Regions from separate parts of the Parafrankia sp. FMc2 genome, predicted to be linked through region 2. Evidence: riboswitches for the same ligand, from Rfam matches in the RefSeq annotation. Region 2 holds a riboswitch; each other region holds the start of a gene.
The links. A riboswitch is a leader RNA that binds a small molecule or an ion and turns the genes downstream of it on or off. The one in region 2 is predicted to bind cyclic di-AMP.
Positions count from the first base shown of each region.

Region 1: it holds a riboswitch for cyclic di-AMP, as region 2 does, so the genes downstream of both, AB1460_RS29415 (peptidoglycan-binding protein) here and AB1460_RS30895 (transglycosylase family protein) in region 2, are expected to answer to the same signal.
Region 3: it holds a riboswitch for cyclic di-AMP, as region 2 does, so the genes downstream of both, AB1460_RS17245 (transglycosylase family protein) here and AB1460_RS30895 (transglycosylase family protein) in region 2, are expected to answer to the same signal.
Region 4: it holds a riboswitch for cyclic di-AMP, as region 2 does, so the genes downstream of both, AB1460_RS35395 (transglycosylase family protein) here and AB1460_RS30895 (transglycosylase family protein) in region 2, are expected to answer to the same signal.

Region 1 covers NZ_JBFLUG010000133.1:11,414-14,602, forward strand. The annotation lists gene mce (methylmalonyl-CoA epimerase) at 1-222, opposite strand, end outside; gene AB1460_RS29415 (peptidoglycan-binding protein) at 518-1,291, opposite strand; cyclic di-AMP (ydaO/yuaA leader) riboswitch at 1,563-1,758, opposite strand; gene glyA (serine hydroxymethyltransferase) at 2,284-3,189, opposite strand, start outside.
Region 2 covers NZ_JBFLUG010000153.1:11,633-14,821, reverse strand. The annotation lists gene AB1460_RS30905 (GNAT family N-acetyltransferase) at 1-93, opposite strand, end outside; gene AB1460_RS30900 (hypothetical protein) at 137-913, opposite strand; gene AB1460_RS30895 (transglycosylase family protein) at 1,426-1,803, opposite strand; cyclic di-AMP (ydaO/yuaA leader) riboswitch at 1,817-2,019, opposite strand; gene AB1460_RS30890 (helix-turn-helix transcriptional regulator) at 2,526-3,189, opposite strand, start outside.
Region 3 covers NZ_JBFLUG010000044.1:49,197-52,385, forward strand. The annotation lists gene AB1460_RS17245 (transglycosylase family protein) at 1,098-1,781, opposite strand; cyclic di-AMP (ydaO/yuaA leader) riboswitch at 1,787-2,035, opposite strand.
Region 4 covers NZ_JBFLUG010000252.1:1,301-4,489, forward strand. The annotation lists gene AB1460_RS35385 (hypothetical protein) at 1-137, shown strand, start outside; gene AB1460_RS35390 (hypothetical protein) at 183-1,076, shown strand; cyclic di-AMP (ydaO/yuaA leader) riboswitch at 1,476-1,678, shown strand; gene AB1460_RS35395 (transglycosylase family protein) at 1,692-2,069, shown strand; partial or broken gene AB1460_RS35400 (serine/threonine-protein kinase) at 2,368-3,189, shown strand, end outside.

The DNA.
Region 1 (3,189 bases), on a different contig from region 2:
CAGGTACTTGCCGACCGGGCTGTCCTCGCGGATCGGCTCGAGCAGCTGGACGTAGGATCCCCCGGTCTCGCCCTTGTGGACCAGGAGCATCGCCTCGCGGACGCCCTGCGCCTCGTTGGTCTCCTGATGCGCGACCTTCAGGCCGAACGCCGCCTCGTAACGAGGGATGGCCTCCTCGAGCGAGGCCACGGCAATTCCGACATGGTCGATCCTGGTCAGCACAACAAACGCTCCTGCATCGTGGGACGGTCGGCCCGGAGCCTCGTCCGGCTCGGGACCTGGACCTGGGCGACGTCCGGTCCCAGGTCCAGCCTTCGAGACTGCCTGGTGGGAGCCCGACGGTCCACCGAAGTGTCGGGCGTGCCACACCACAGGTGCTGGAAGCGTGACCGCGCGTGACGCAGCTCACCCCGTGAACGGGACCGTCCCCGCCACGGTCCCGCGCGGCCGTGATGGCCGGCGGAGGTCGTGACGGGGACGGGTCCCGCGATGCGGGGGGCCGAGAATCAGCCGAGGATCAGCGGAAGAGCTTGGCGTGGGTGGCCGGTCCGACCACGCCGTCCGGCACCAGGCCGTTCTTCGTCTGGAAGTCGATCACCATGTGGTTGGTCTGCGGGCCGAACCGGCCGTCGATGGTGATCGGGTAGCCGAGGGTCTGCAGCTTCTGCTGGACGAGCGCGACATCCCAGCGCACGCCGGTGACGCCCAGGCGCATGTAGCCGCCGCCGCCCGTCCAGGGGGAGGTGGAGCTGCCGCCGCCGGTGGCACTGGAGGTGGTCGAGACCGTGGTGGTGCGTCCGCTGCCGACCGCGGCGGCCGCCGCGGCACCACGGGACAGGAACCTGTTGTGCCAGCCGTTGTTGTAGGCGCTCCAGGCCCGGATGCCCTGCATGTCACACACGCGCTTGGCTGCCCAGGCGTTGACGTTCGGGTCGTACAGGTTGCGGCTGCCGACCCAGCTGCTGTGGGCACGCAGGTTGATCTGCCACAGGCCGCGGGAGTCCTCGCCGACGGTGGCATGGGCGGTGGTGTTGCCGGCCGACTCGGCGAGGGCGACGGCCACCCAGGTGCTGAGCGGGATGCCGCGGCAGGAGGGGAGGCCGGCGTTCTGCGCCGCCTGCGCGATGGACACGTCCGAGATGGTGGCCGCGCTGGCCGGGCTGGCGGTGAGGAACAGTCCCGCGGAAGCGCCGATGACGCTTGCCGCCGCTACCGCCGCGGAACGGCCGCGGCCAGGGGAACGGCCGTTGCTGGGCTTGGACCTGGGCATGCGGTGTTTGCCGATCGACATCTGAATGACTCGTTTCTACGTTGAAGAGCAGCCGGGATCCGGCGGCCTAGGGCGCAGATGATCCGTGTACGGATCAAAAAATGGCAACGAAAGGTCGCCACGAACAGCGCAGGATTCGGCGCGCGTTTGTGGGAACGATGTGAAGAACTTTCGGGCCCGCGCTGGGCCTAGCTTCCAGGAATCAACCCCGAGGGGCGGGCACCAGGTGGCCGCCGCAATGTTCCGGGGGACGAGGGGAAGCCCCGGCTGCAGTTCCATGCATACGCATACGAAGATCCTTCCCGTACGCCTGCGGGGTTAGCTGTCGGGTTCGGGCCGGGAAGCCCGGTCAGGCGCACGACGCGCGCCGACTTCACCCCGAGGGCGGCCACCGCGGCGGCCGCCCGGAGGAACGTGGTTCCCCCGCTTCTGCCCTGGTGATCTCGGAGGGACGACGGGCCAAGGGCAGAACTCGGCGTACGGCCCGTCGCTTGCTAAGGAGCCAGCACACCGTAACGAACTACTAAGGGTAGTCGCAAGTACTAAATTCCCACCAATTACGACGCATGGCAGTCACGTTGCGTGCTCTAGGTTCTGTGACATCTACCCTGTGTCATGACGAAGGCGGTCGGATCCGCTGCGTGGGGACGATGTGGCGAGCGTGGCGGATCAGGCGGCCTCCCGCACCGCCCGCAGGCCGGCAAGGAGCGGGGGAGGGTCGGGGGCGCGACAGGACGTGACCCGGCCAGCATCGGCGAGAGGCGAGAGGCGGGAGGCGGGAGGCGGGGGCGGCCCGGCGAACCCGTCGGCCCGGTGAGGCCGCAGGCCCGGGTGCCCGTCCGGGCAGGCCAGTCCGGGCAGGCCACGGCCCGGGCGCGCGACGCACGCCCGGGCCGGGACGGATCGGAAACGAGTCGGACGGTCCGGGCACGGTGCGCCGCCCGGGCCGCCGGTCGGAAGATCAGCGGGAGATCAGGACAGGGGCCGGACGGGAGATCGGGAGGAGGACCGGATCAGACCCAGCCGGACATCGGGTACGCCGACATCAGGTCGCGCACCTCGCCGGAGATGCGGGCGAGGGTGGCCTCGTCCTCGTCACCCGCTGCCTTCACCGCCTCGTCGATCCAGGCGGCCAGCGCCGGCATCTGCTCCGGCTGCAGGCCACGCGTGGTGACAGCGGCCGTTCCCAGCCGCACGCCCGACGGGTCGAAGGGCTTGCGCGGGTCGAACGGGACGGTGTTGTAGTTGAGCTCGATACCGGCGCGGTCAAGCGCCTTCGCCGCGGGCTTTCCGGCAACGCCACGGCTGGTCAGATCAATGAGGATGAGGTGGTTGTCGGTGCCACCCGTGATGAGGTCGAAACCGCGGCTGGAAAGCGCCTCGGCGAGCGCCTTCGCGTTCGCGACGACACGGTGCGCGTACTCCCGGAAATCCGGGGTGGCGGCTTCCCGCAGGGCGACCGCGATGGCTGCGGTGGTGTGGTTGTGCGGACCGCCCTGAAGGCCGGGGAAAACGGCCTTGTCGATGGCCGTGGAATGCGTTCCGTCGGTGAGGATCATCGCGCCGCGCGGGCCGCGCAGCGTCTTGTGGGTGGTCGTGGTGATGACCGGGGCGTGCCCCACCGGCGACGGGTGGGCGCCGCCGGCGATCAGGCCCGCGATGTGGGAGATGTCGGCGACGAGGACCGCGTCGATCTCACGTGCGATCGCCGCGAAGCCGGGGAAGTCGATGGTGCGGGGGATGGCCGTGCCGCCACAGAAGATCACCTTGGGACGGTGCTCCAGGGCGAGGTCGCGGACCTCGTCGAGGTCGACGCGGCCGGTGTCGCGGCGCACGCCGTAGCGGATCCCCTTGAACCAGCGGCCGGTGGCCGACACCGACCAGCCGTGGGTCAGGTGGCCGCCCGAAGGCAGGCCCAT
Region 2 (3,189 bases):
CGCGACATGCGGCTGGGCCAACCACCCGCGCAGTAGTGGGAAATCGGATTCCGCCAGCCGTCGGAACCGGATCGGGGAGGCAGGATCGTTCACCCGTCCAGTCTGCCGTGGCACGGTGTTCAGGACCGGCTGCCGGCTACCGGTTACGCAGCTTCTCCGAGATCTGGTCCGCGATCTGCTGGAGGCGTTCCCGCGGCGCCGCCTGCTCCGTGTTCACGTAGTTGACGGTCACCTCGACGTTCCCCTCCAGGAAGATGAGGCTGTCCATGGAGAGGACCAGTGCATCCGCCGTGTCGCCGAGCTTCATGACCGCCCGGATGTAGGCGAGCGCGCCAGTGGGCGCGGGCTGCTCCTCGACCGAGATGATCTCGATGCCGCTGTCCGCGGGCTCGCCTTCCGCCGGTTGCTCGTAGAAGCTGCCGAGGCACTCCAGAAGCCGCGGGTTCTTCAGCAGCTCCCGGTCCCGGACGACCTGTTCGTCGGAGACGATCTCCACCAGGGAGTCGATCGACGAGATCTCGTCGGGGCTGTTGAAGGTGGGTCCAACGGCACTGGCCTGCGGCTCGTCGCCGGGCGCCGGGGCCGGCAGACCCAGGCACCCGGCGACGATGGAGTACAGATCGGTCTGTTCCTCGGGATCGGCGGGCTCCTCGGCGGAGGCCGCGAACCCGGCAGTGGCGGGGCCCTCGGTCAGCACGAAGTCCGCGGGCGACAGGTCGGTGTTCTCCGCGGGCGAGGACGACGTCGGCACCGCGGACGGCGCAGTCGTCCGCGGGGCGGGGTTGGCCGACGACGCCGCGTCGTCACCTCCGCAGGCGGACACGGCGAAGGCCGTCGCCACCGCGACGAGGCCGCCGCGCCACGACGCCGTCGACCAGCCGCGCCGCCGGTCCCCGGCCCCCCGCGGGGCCACCCGACCGCGCGTCGAGCCAGCCGCCTGCCTGCCCCGGCCATGCATAGTCCGAACACCCACGCCCATCAGGCCATCACTCCATGCCGACTGAACTGTTCCGTACATGAATCTTCCGCACGCAAGGTATCGGTCGTTTTCGTTCGATACCAGGACGGAAGGGCTGGACGAAACTTAGCAGACACTCGTCTCAAAGTGCGCCTACTGCGGGCGCGAGAGAATTCAGGTTCCCTGAATAGGGATAACAATCCAGGCGTGATCTCGCGTCGCATCAGCACCCCTGTTCCCGCAGCCGGGACGTCGGGAACGGGGAACCGGAAAGCATCGAAGCAGGCTCCCACCTGCGGACATGCCGGTGCGCCCGGACGTCTGTAGACGTCCGGGCGCACCGGTGGGACGACCCGAATCCGTAGTTCAGGCGGCGCCCCTGACGCCGGCCGTCGATTCAACAGCCGCACGCGTTGGGCACTGATTGTTCAGGTGGATCAGGTGGATCAGATGGATCTGTGCCGGACTCAGATCTTCGATCCCCAGCAGCTCTTGGAGGCGTACCACGGGCTGGTGCCCTGCTGCGCGTAGAGGATGTGCGCGCGCTTCCACTGCTCCGCCGCGCTGGCGTGCTGCGGCAGGCCCTGCCCACCGACCCCACGCCAGGTGCTCGGCAGGAACTGGAACAGCCCGCCCGCACCGATCTCGTTCACCACACCCGGGTTGCCCCCGGACTCACAGGGGACCACCGCGCTGAGGAAGCGGTGGGCATCCGGCCGCGCGGCAGCGCTGGCCGGCTGGGACATCGCGATTCCGCCACCGATCGTCGCGGCCAGCACCGGTGCGACCAGCAGAGCGCGGCCACGGCGGATCGAACGACGGCTCTTACGGGCACCCGAAGTCATAACGGACAAAATGAATGTCCTTCCCCACGCCTACGAAGTTAGCTGTCGGGTTCGGGCTGGGAATCGCCCGGCCGCACACACATATCCGCGCCACAAAGCGCTGACGGCTTCACCCCAAGGACGTCCAGAAAGAACGCCCGGGAACACTTGGGTCCCCCGCTCCCACCCTCAGATCCGTTGTGCGCCGGGCGGGGCGGGATTCGGCGTGCCACCCGGCGTGTACTCCCCAGGTCGGAAGCACGGCAACGACGTTACACGCCACCGGCAAACATTCTCCAAGCGATTGTGACGGCCATCACAATCGATGATGAGAGCTTGCATGAGGACGTTCCCCCGGCCGCCATCCCTCACCGACGCCCGATATTTCCGGACAGTGAGCGGTGACCGTGGCAGGGCACTCACCCTCCCAGCGGCACCTCGACACGACCCGCCGGCGATCGCGCCGGCTGCGTCACGAGATTCGGCCCCGATGGTCCGGAAAATTCTTCGCCGCTCGCGTGGCACCCGCCGCCGATTCGAGCAGAAAATTCTCGATTTTCGCTAGATAAAGGACAGGAGCGACATGAGGCGTTTTCATACAGTAGAAGCACGTTCGCGTTCCCGAGCAGGCGGACGCCAGAGCCATCCGAGTGGTCTCGGAATCCGGGGGGCCGCCTGCTCCACCCCGTGTCGGCCGACGTCATCCCGCGCCGCCGGTGTGGGCGAGGGCGAGGGCGTCAGGATCAGTGCTCGGAGAAGGTCTGGGTCCCCAGCACGGCGAGCATCTCCAACCGCTCACCCGTCCCGGTGCCTGGTTGCGGACGGAAGAGAACCAGCCGCTGGCCGGACGGCGGGCTGATCACGACGTCGCACTCCAGGTCGAGCCGGCCGACTTCGGGGTGCAGGATGACCTTGCGGGTGGTCCGCCGGACGGCCACCTCCTGACGGGCCCAGACGTCCCGGAACTCGGCGCTGGCCGCGGAGAGCTCGACGACCAGGGCACGCACCTCGTCGTCCAGGTGGCGCTGGCCGAGCGTGGCGCGCAGGTCGGCGACGTAGTCGCGGCCGAGCGTCTCGTGCTGTTCGGGCAGGTAGCGCGCCCGCAGCTGCGGGTCGGTGAACCAGCGCCACAGGAAGTTGCTCCGGCGGCCGGGCGCCTGGGCGATCGGTCCCAGCAGGGCGACGTTCAGCGGGTTCTGCGCCACGACGGTCGACAGGTCGTCGCAGATGTGCGCCGGCACCGACGGCGCCACCGCATCCAGCACGTACATGAGCCCGGCGTCGGCATAGCCGAACGACTCGTGCCGGGACGGCGGATGCTGGCCAGCCAGCAGGTAGATGTGGTCCCGCTCGTCCAGGGTCAGCCGAAGTGCCCGTGCGATCGCGCCGAGCATGGACGGCGACGGC
Region 3 (3,189 bases), on a different contig from region 2:
GGACGGGGGCAGGACTCGGCGTCCGTCCACGCGACCTCGCCCCGGGGGAGGCGAGTGGGCGGAACTGTAGCGAGATCTCCCTGGGCGGCGCAAATCCGGGTGGTTGTGAGGTATCAGGAAGGACCACATGAGAGCCACCCGAAGGGGTTGTTTTCCCCTACAGAAGGATGAGGCGGTCATCACGCCTGATCCCGACAACGTTACCGCTGCCGCGACGGGCGTCGCGCGGCGGGTCCCGTCTGGCGCGGACCGGCCGGATGCGGTCGTTGTGGATGTCCCGTCGAGGTGGGCGTGAAGCCGTCGAGCTGGGCGTGAACTCGGCGGGCTGGTCGGGACGGCGGCGGGCTGGTGCCGGGGTGGTCGTGAAGGAGATGTGAGCGCCCGGGGGCACGGGGCGGGGCTGTCGGGGGATCGCGCCGAGCCACGCTCGCCCGCCGGGGTCACCGGCGTGTGGCGGCGTCGGTCTGGCCAGGACCGGTGCTGTTGGCGTGGCTCGGCACGGCGACGGGCTGGGCGGCGGCGGTCGTGGAGAAGGACCGCGGGGGGAACCGCCGCATCGTTGTGACCGGTACCCATGGCCCGAGATGGTGGTAAGGCCCCCGCCACCGTACTGATCTTGCTGTGGCGGGAGCCGCCCGGTGCTGCGACACACGGATCGTTGGGGCGGTCCGCGTCGCGTTCCGCCGCCTGCGGCGGGGTCAACGCCGGGCGGTCGGTCCGTCGCACATCAGGGGAGACCGGTCAGCGGCCGCGTGGTGACGGGGCGGCTGCGATTGGCAGGTGCGAGTGCGCTTGCATCCAGGGCTCTCGGGCTGCGCGGAACGGGGTCTGTCCGGACCGGAGCGGGGAAGTCGGCGCGTGGGCTCGGCCTGAGGCAGGCCGGCGGGGAAGGCGCCGGGCCCGGAGGTGATCTGTGCTCGCACGGGATGCGCGTTGTCCAGCCTGGTTCCCCGGTCGGTTGGCAGAGCCTGGCGGGAGAACTGGCGGCCTTCGCGGAAGGGCGCAACGTGTCCGGCGGCAGTCAGCCAGCGCGCCGTGTTCGCCGGTAGGCGGGCGCGGGCAGGTGACCGGGCGGTCCGCTGCGTGGGATGGGGGCGTCAGCCGAAGGTGGCCGCCCAGGTCTGCGGCCCAAGGATCCCGTCGGCGATCAGGCCACGTGCCGCCTGGAAGTCACGCGCTGCGGCCGCGGACAGAGGCCCGTAACAACCGTCAACCGTCAGTGGGTATCCGAGCGAGTTCATCTTGCTCTGCCAGGTCCTGACCTCGTCGCTGACCTGGTTGTGAACGGACGGGGCGTAGTCGCGCCCCAGAGTCGGCAGGCCCGCGGTGGCGGGTTGTGCGACCAGGGATGTGCGCTCCGCCGCGCGGGAGGCCTGACTGCCCGCGCCTGACGACGAGGAACCGGGGAGAAGCTGGCTGCCACTCATTCCGCTGCCGCAGACCGGCCACTGGCCGAACCCGGAGCGGAGCGCGAGCTTCAGGGCTGCCTCGTCCTGCACGGCGGGCGGAGCCGTGTGTGGGAGCCCCGAGTACCCGAGGCTGCGCCAGGTGTTGGGGGAGAACTGGTAAGCGCCATAGTAGCCGTTACCGGTGTTCGTCGTGTAGTTGCCACCGGACTCGCATTGCCGCAGACCTTCCCAGGTCGTCGCGGCGCTCGCCGGTTGGCTGATGGCGATTGTGCCTCCGACCGCCGCTACAAGGGCGGTTACGGGGACGAAGGTGCGGGCCCGGCTGCGGGTACTGCTGCGGCGTTGTCGGCCACTGGTACGTGCGTCGGACATGCGTGAGTTTTCCTTCCCCACGCCTGCGAGGTGAGCTGTCGGGTTCGGGCAGGGAACAAGCCCGGCCGCGTGCCAGGAACTCCGGAAATCCTGTGCCTTCGGCAGCGAGGAAGAATTTTCTTCATCGGTGTCGTCGGCCTCGCGGCTTCACCCCAAGGACGCCTGACTTCGGCGCCCGGGATTTGGTTCCCCCGCTCCTGCCATCGGGTTTCTGTTTCCGGCGGATGGGGGCAGGGATTCGGCGTGCCACCCGTCGGGTGCCCGGCCTGTCTCCGGGCACGGCGAAGACCATAACCACGCTGTCCGGCCCGGCGACAAGCATTGAATGCCCTACGTGAAGAAGAGCACACCGCGGCGAGCCTCCTTGAGGTTCGTCGGGGCCGCTGGTATCGCGCGCGCAGGCGCGCTCATTAACTTGGCTGGCGCTCCGGGACGGGCGATTAGAGACGGCTGATCACGCTCGCGAAAGATCGCGGGCAATGCCTGCGCTGTGGTCAATCGACCGGAATATGCGCCGACGCTATCCGGCCGGCGTCGCGCTGTCAGCAGCGAGTCAAAGAATTCATATCGTCGTGCTGATGGGACCTCGCGTGCCGCGTGGTGTGAGATACGCAACTGTAACTATGTGTTAACTCAAGTGTATCTTGCGTTGCCATGCCCGGAGTGCTGGGGGGTCTTCCGGGTGCGTCGAGTGACGCTTCCGTTGCGGCCTTGTGGATCTTGCGGGGCATCTGTGCGGGCCTGCGAAGTCATGCGACCTCGACCCACTTGGTGCCTCTCTGTGTCTCTTTGGTCTCGGAGGGTCGTACCGGGACGGATGGGATCCGCGGTATGACCACTCAGGAGTCCAGACACGGCGGGACTACTTCTGGAGAAGAGGACACGGTGCGGCCACAGCCCGTTCGCGGGGGCTGCGGCGCAGGCGCCCGGTGCCCGGTGCACGGCCGCCGGCTCGGTGCTGGTCCGGCCACTCGAGGCCGGTCCGGCCAGAACGAGGCCCGCGAGCGCCAGGCGCGCGGACGGGCGGGCTGCTGTGCCCTTGATGGTGTCCTGGGCGGTTATGCCGAGGGGTGGTGCGCCTGAGCGGCGCATGATCTTCCTGGGATGCCGCCGGGTGGACCGGCTGTCCGCTCCTCCACCCCGGTGGACAGGGCGGTGCACCCCGGCGGACAGGGCGGTGCGGATGGTCATCGGTGCGCGGCATCGCCGGGCGGGTGTGTCGTCACACGGCTCGGGTGACCGGTCCGGGCGGCGGACAACCGGCCGCCCGGGCCACCGGGAGCGCCGATGCGCAGTGAACGCAGTGAAGAGGTGAAGAGGAAGGTGAAGAGGAAGAGGTGGGGCGGTGGGGCGTCGTGCAGTGCGCCAGAGATGCGCTGCCGCGGGAGGGATACTCCCGGGGGACACG
Region 4 (3,189 bases), on a different contig from region 2:
AACCCCAGCCGGAACGTCTCCGGCAGATCGCCGACCAGATCTCGACGAAGCTGCGAAACCAGCAGCCGCGTTCCATCGCCGGTCGGCCGACGGAGGGCGGGCCTGTGATCGGTGCCTTCGGGCCCCTGCATTCCTGAGCTCCTCGCCCCGATCAGCGTCGCGGATCGTCGAAGGTGACCAACGTGGTGATGTCAGCGGCGGACGGCCGGCGCCCCGGCGCGGCGCGGCGCCATGGCGGGCTTATGGCCATGGCGATGGTTGCCGTCGTGGCGCTGTCAGCCTGCGGCGGGGGCGACGCCTCGTCTGCGGCGGGCTCCACTCCGACGGCTGCCGCGTCGGCATCGTCCGGAACCCCGCCGCCGGCCGGACAGGAACTCGGTCTCTGGCCTGACGACTACGTGCTCACCGCCGGCCCCGCCACCGCCGGTTTCAGGGGCGTGCCGGCCGAGGCCCCCGAGGTCGAGATGGACGGGTATCTCACTGCTGCCGCGGAATGCCTCGGGGTGCCGGCGGGAGACGTCCGGAACGAGTTCGACTCCACCAGCGACGGACTCACCTTCGTCAACGGCTCGGACCCGCGAGTGACGATCACGTCCACGGCGACCATCGTGTCGGATGAGCAGCTGGCCCGGGACCTGACACTGATGGGGAACCCGCGGTTCGCCGAGTGCTCGGGCGAGGTGCAGATGAAGGTCGCCGAGGCTTATACCGGGGGCCGGGTCGAGTACGACCTGATCGAGGCGAAGACGCTGCCACCGCCGGCCGGCGCGACCTTCCACCTGCAGCTGTCCGCGAAGCTGAGATCTGGCGGAGTCACGGTGGAGAGGACGATCGAAGCGCTCCACTTCCTGGTGGGCCGGGTCGAGGTGGCCGTCACGCACACGAGTCCCGGCGGTGCCACGGAGCCCCGGGGCCGCCTGGGGCAGATCGCCGATCAGATCTCCGAGAAACTGCGCAGGCAGCAGCCACGCAGCGTCGAGGGCAGGCCGCGCGAGGGCGGGCCCGCGGTTCAGGCCCTCGGGCCTTCCGATCGGCTGAACGCTCCTTCATCGTCGAGCGTCGGGAGCCGGGCCTGACCCGCGGATTCGGACTGCCAGCCAGTGTGTCCGATTTCGTATGCTTGTCATCGTCTCGACGGATCGCGCTGTCTCTCACCTTCCGGGCTGTTCACCCGGGATTCTTCCGATCGATACGCCGCCCTTCCGGGCATCATCCGTGGTCCAGGGGCGAGAAAAGTCGTCGCGGAGCCGGGTCGACGATGCGCCTTACGCACTGCGCTGGTCGGCCCAAGGTGACGGGAGAATGACGCCGGTCGAATGGTGGTGGCACATATCGGACGTCTCGACGGCGGCTGCACCGTACACAGGTGATTTCAACCCCCGTCGTCGGGATGTGATGGCCGTCACAATCGCTTGGAGAATGTTTGCCGGTGGCGTGTAACGTCGTTGCCGTGCTTCCGACCTGGGGAGTACACGCCGGGTGGCACGCCGAATCCCGCCCCGCCCGGCGCACAACGGATCTGAGGGTGGGAGCGGGGGACCCAAGTGTTCCCGGGCGTTCTTTCTGGACGTCCTTGGGGTGAAGCCGTCAGCGCTTTGTGGCGCGGATATGTTTGTGCGGCCGGGCGATTCCCAGCCCGAACCCGACAGCTAACTTCGTAGGCGTGGGGAAGGACATTCATTTTGTCCGTTATGACTTCGGGTGCCCGTAAGAGCCGTCGTTCGATCCGCCGTGGCCGCGCTCTGCTGGTCGCACCGGTGCTGGCCGCGACGATCGGTGGCGGAATCGCGATGTCCCAGCCGGCCAGTGCCGCCGCCCGGCCGAACGCGCATCACTTCCTGAGCGCCGTCGTTCCCTGTGAGTCCGGGGGCAACCCCCGTGTGGTCAACTCGATCGGTGCGGGCGGGCTGTTCCAGTTCCTCCCGAGCACCTGGCACTCCGTCGGCGGGAAGGGCCTGCCGCAGCACGCCAGCGTAGCCGAGCAGTGGAAGCGCGCGCACATCCTCTACGCCCAGCAGGGCACCAGCCCGTGGTACAGCTCGCAGGGCTGCTGGGGCCACAAGGTCTGAGCCCGGCGGTCCCCCTAACGAACCGGTGTGCCCGGACGTCCGTGGACGTCCGGGCACACCGGCGTTCCGGCGGGTCTGACAGACCCGGGGGCGGGGGGAGGGCTCGCCAAACGTGTGCTGCGTGCCTGGCGCGGCTCCGGACGGGTCCCGCCCACGCGTCGGGCACGGTCCTCGCGGCCTGTGCGCGCAATGATGCATATAGTCAGGGTTGGTCACGGCTTGGGCTGAATGACCGATGTCGGGGGCTGTCACGCGAGCTGCCCGGGCATCTGCGCTGATCCCGACCCTGAGGGAGACGATGAGCGGGACGCCGGCTGGCACCCCTGTACCCCCCGGCACCCCCGGCATCCCTGGAACGCCTGGAACGCCTGGTGGCCCGGGCCTGGAAGCCGTGTTCGCCCCCCTCACGCCAGAGGATCCGCGTGAGATCAGCGGTTATCGTCTTCGGGCCCGGATCGGTGCGGGCGGCATGGGCGCGGTGTACCTGTCCTACACCCCGGGCGGGCGGCCGGTCGCGTTCAAGGTCGCCCGGCCGGAGTACGCCTCCGACCCGGAGTTCCGGCGTCGTTTCGAGAAGGAAGTGGCGATCGCGCAACGCGTCCAGGGTCTGTACACGGCCCCGGTCGTCGACTGCGACGCGCACGCCCCGCGCCCCTGGATGGCGACTGCCTATGTCGCGGCGCCCTCGCTGGCCGTGGCTGTCGCCCGGCAGGGCGCGCTGCCGGCGGAGAGCGTCCTGGTACTCGTCGCCGGAGTCGCCGAGGCGCTGGCGTCCATCCATGTCGTCGGCGTGATCCACCGGGACCTGAAACCGGGGAACGTCATCCTCGCCGCCGACGGCCCCCGCGTCATCGACTTCGGTATCTCGCGCGCCGTCGAGGCCTCCTCGGTTCCGCTGACCAGAACCGGTGAACCGGTCGGCACGCCCGCCTTCATGGCGCCCGAGCAGATCCGCGGGAAGGCCGTGGACAGTGCCGGGGACGTCTTCTCCCTCGGTGCAACCGCCTACTACGCGGCCACCGGAGAACTGCCGTTCGGCGCGGATGTCGCCGTCTTCCACCGCATCGTGCACGAGCAACCCGACTGGGATCGCTGCCCGGGGCAGCTCCGCGGCATTCTG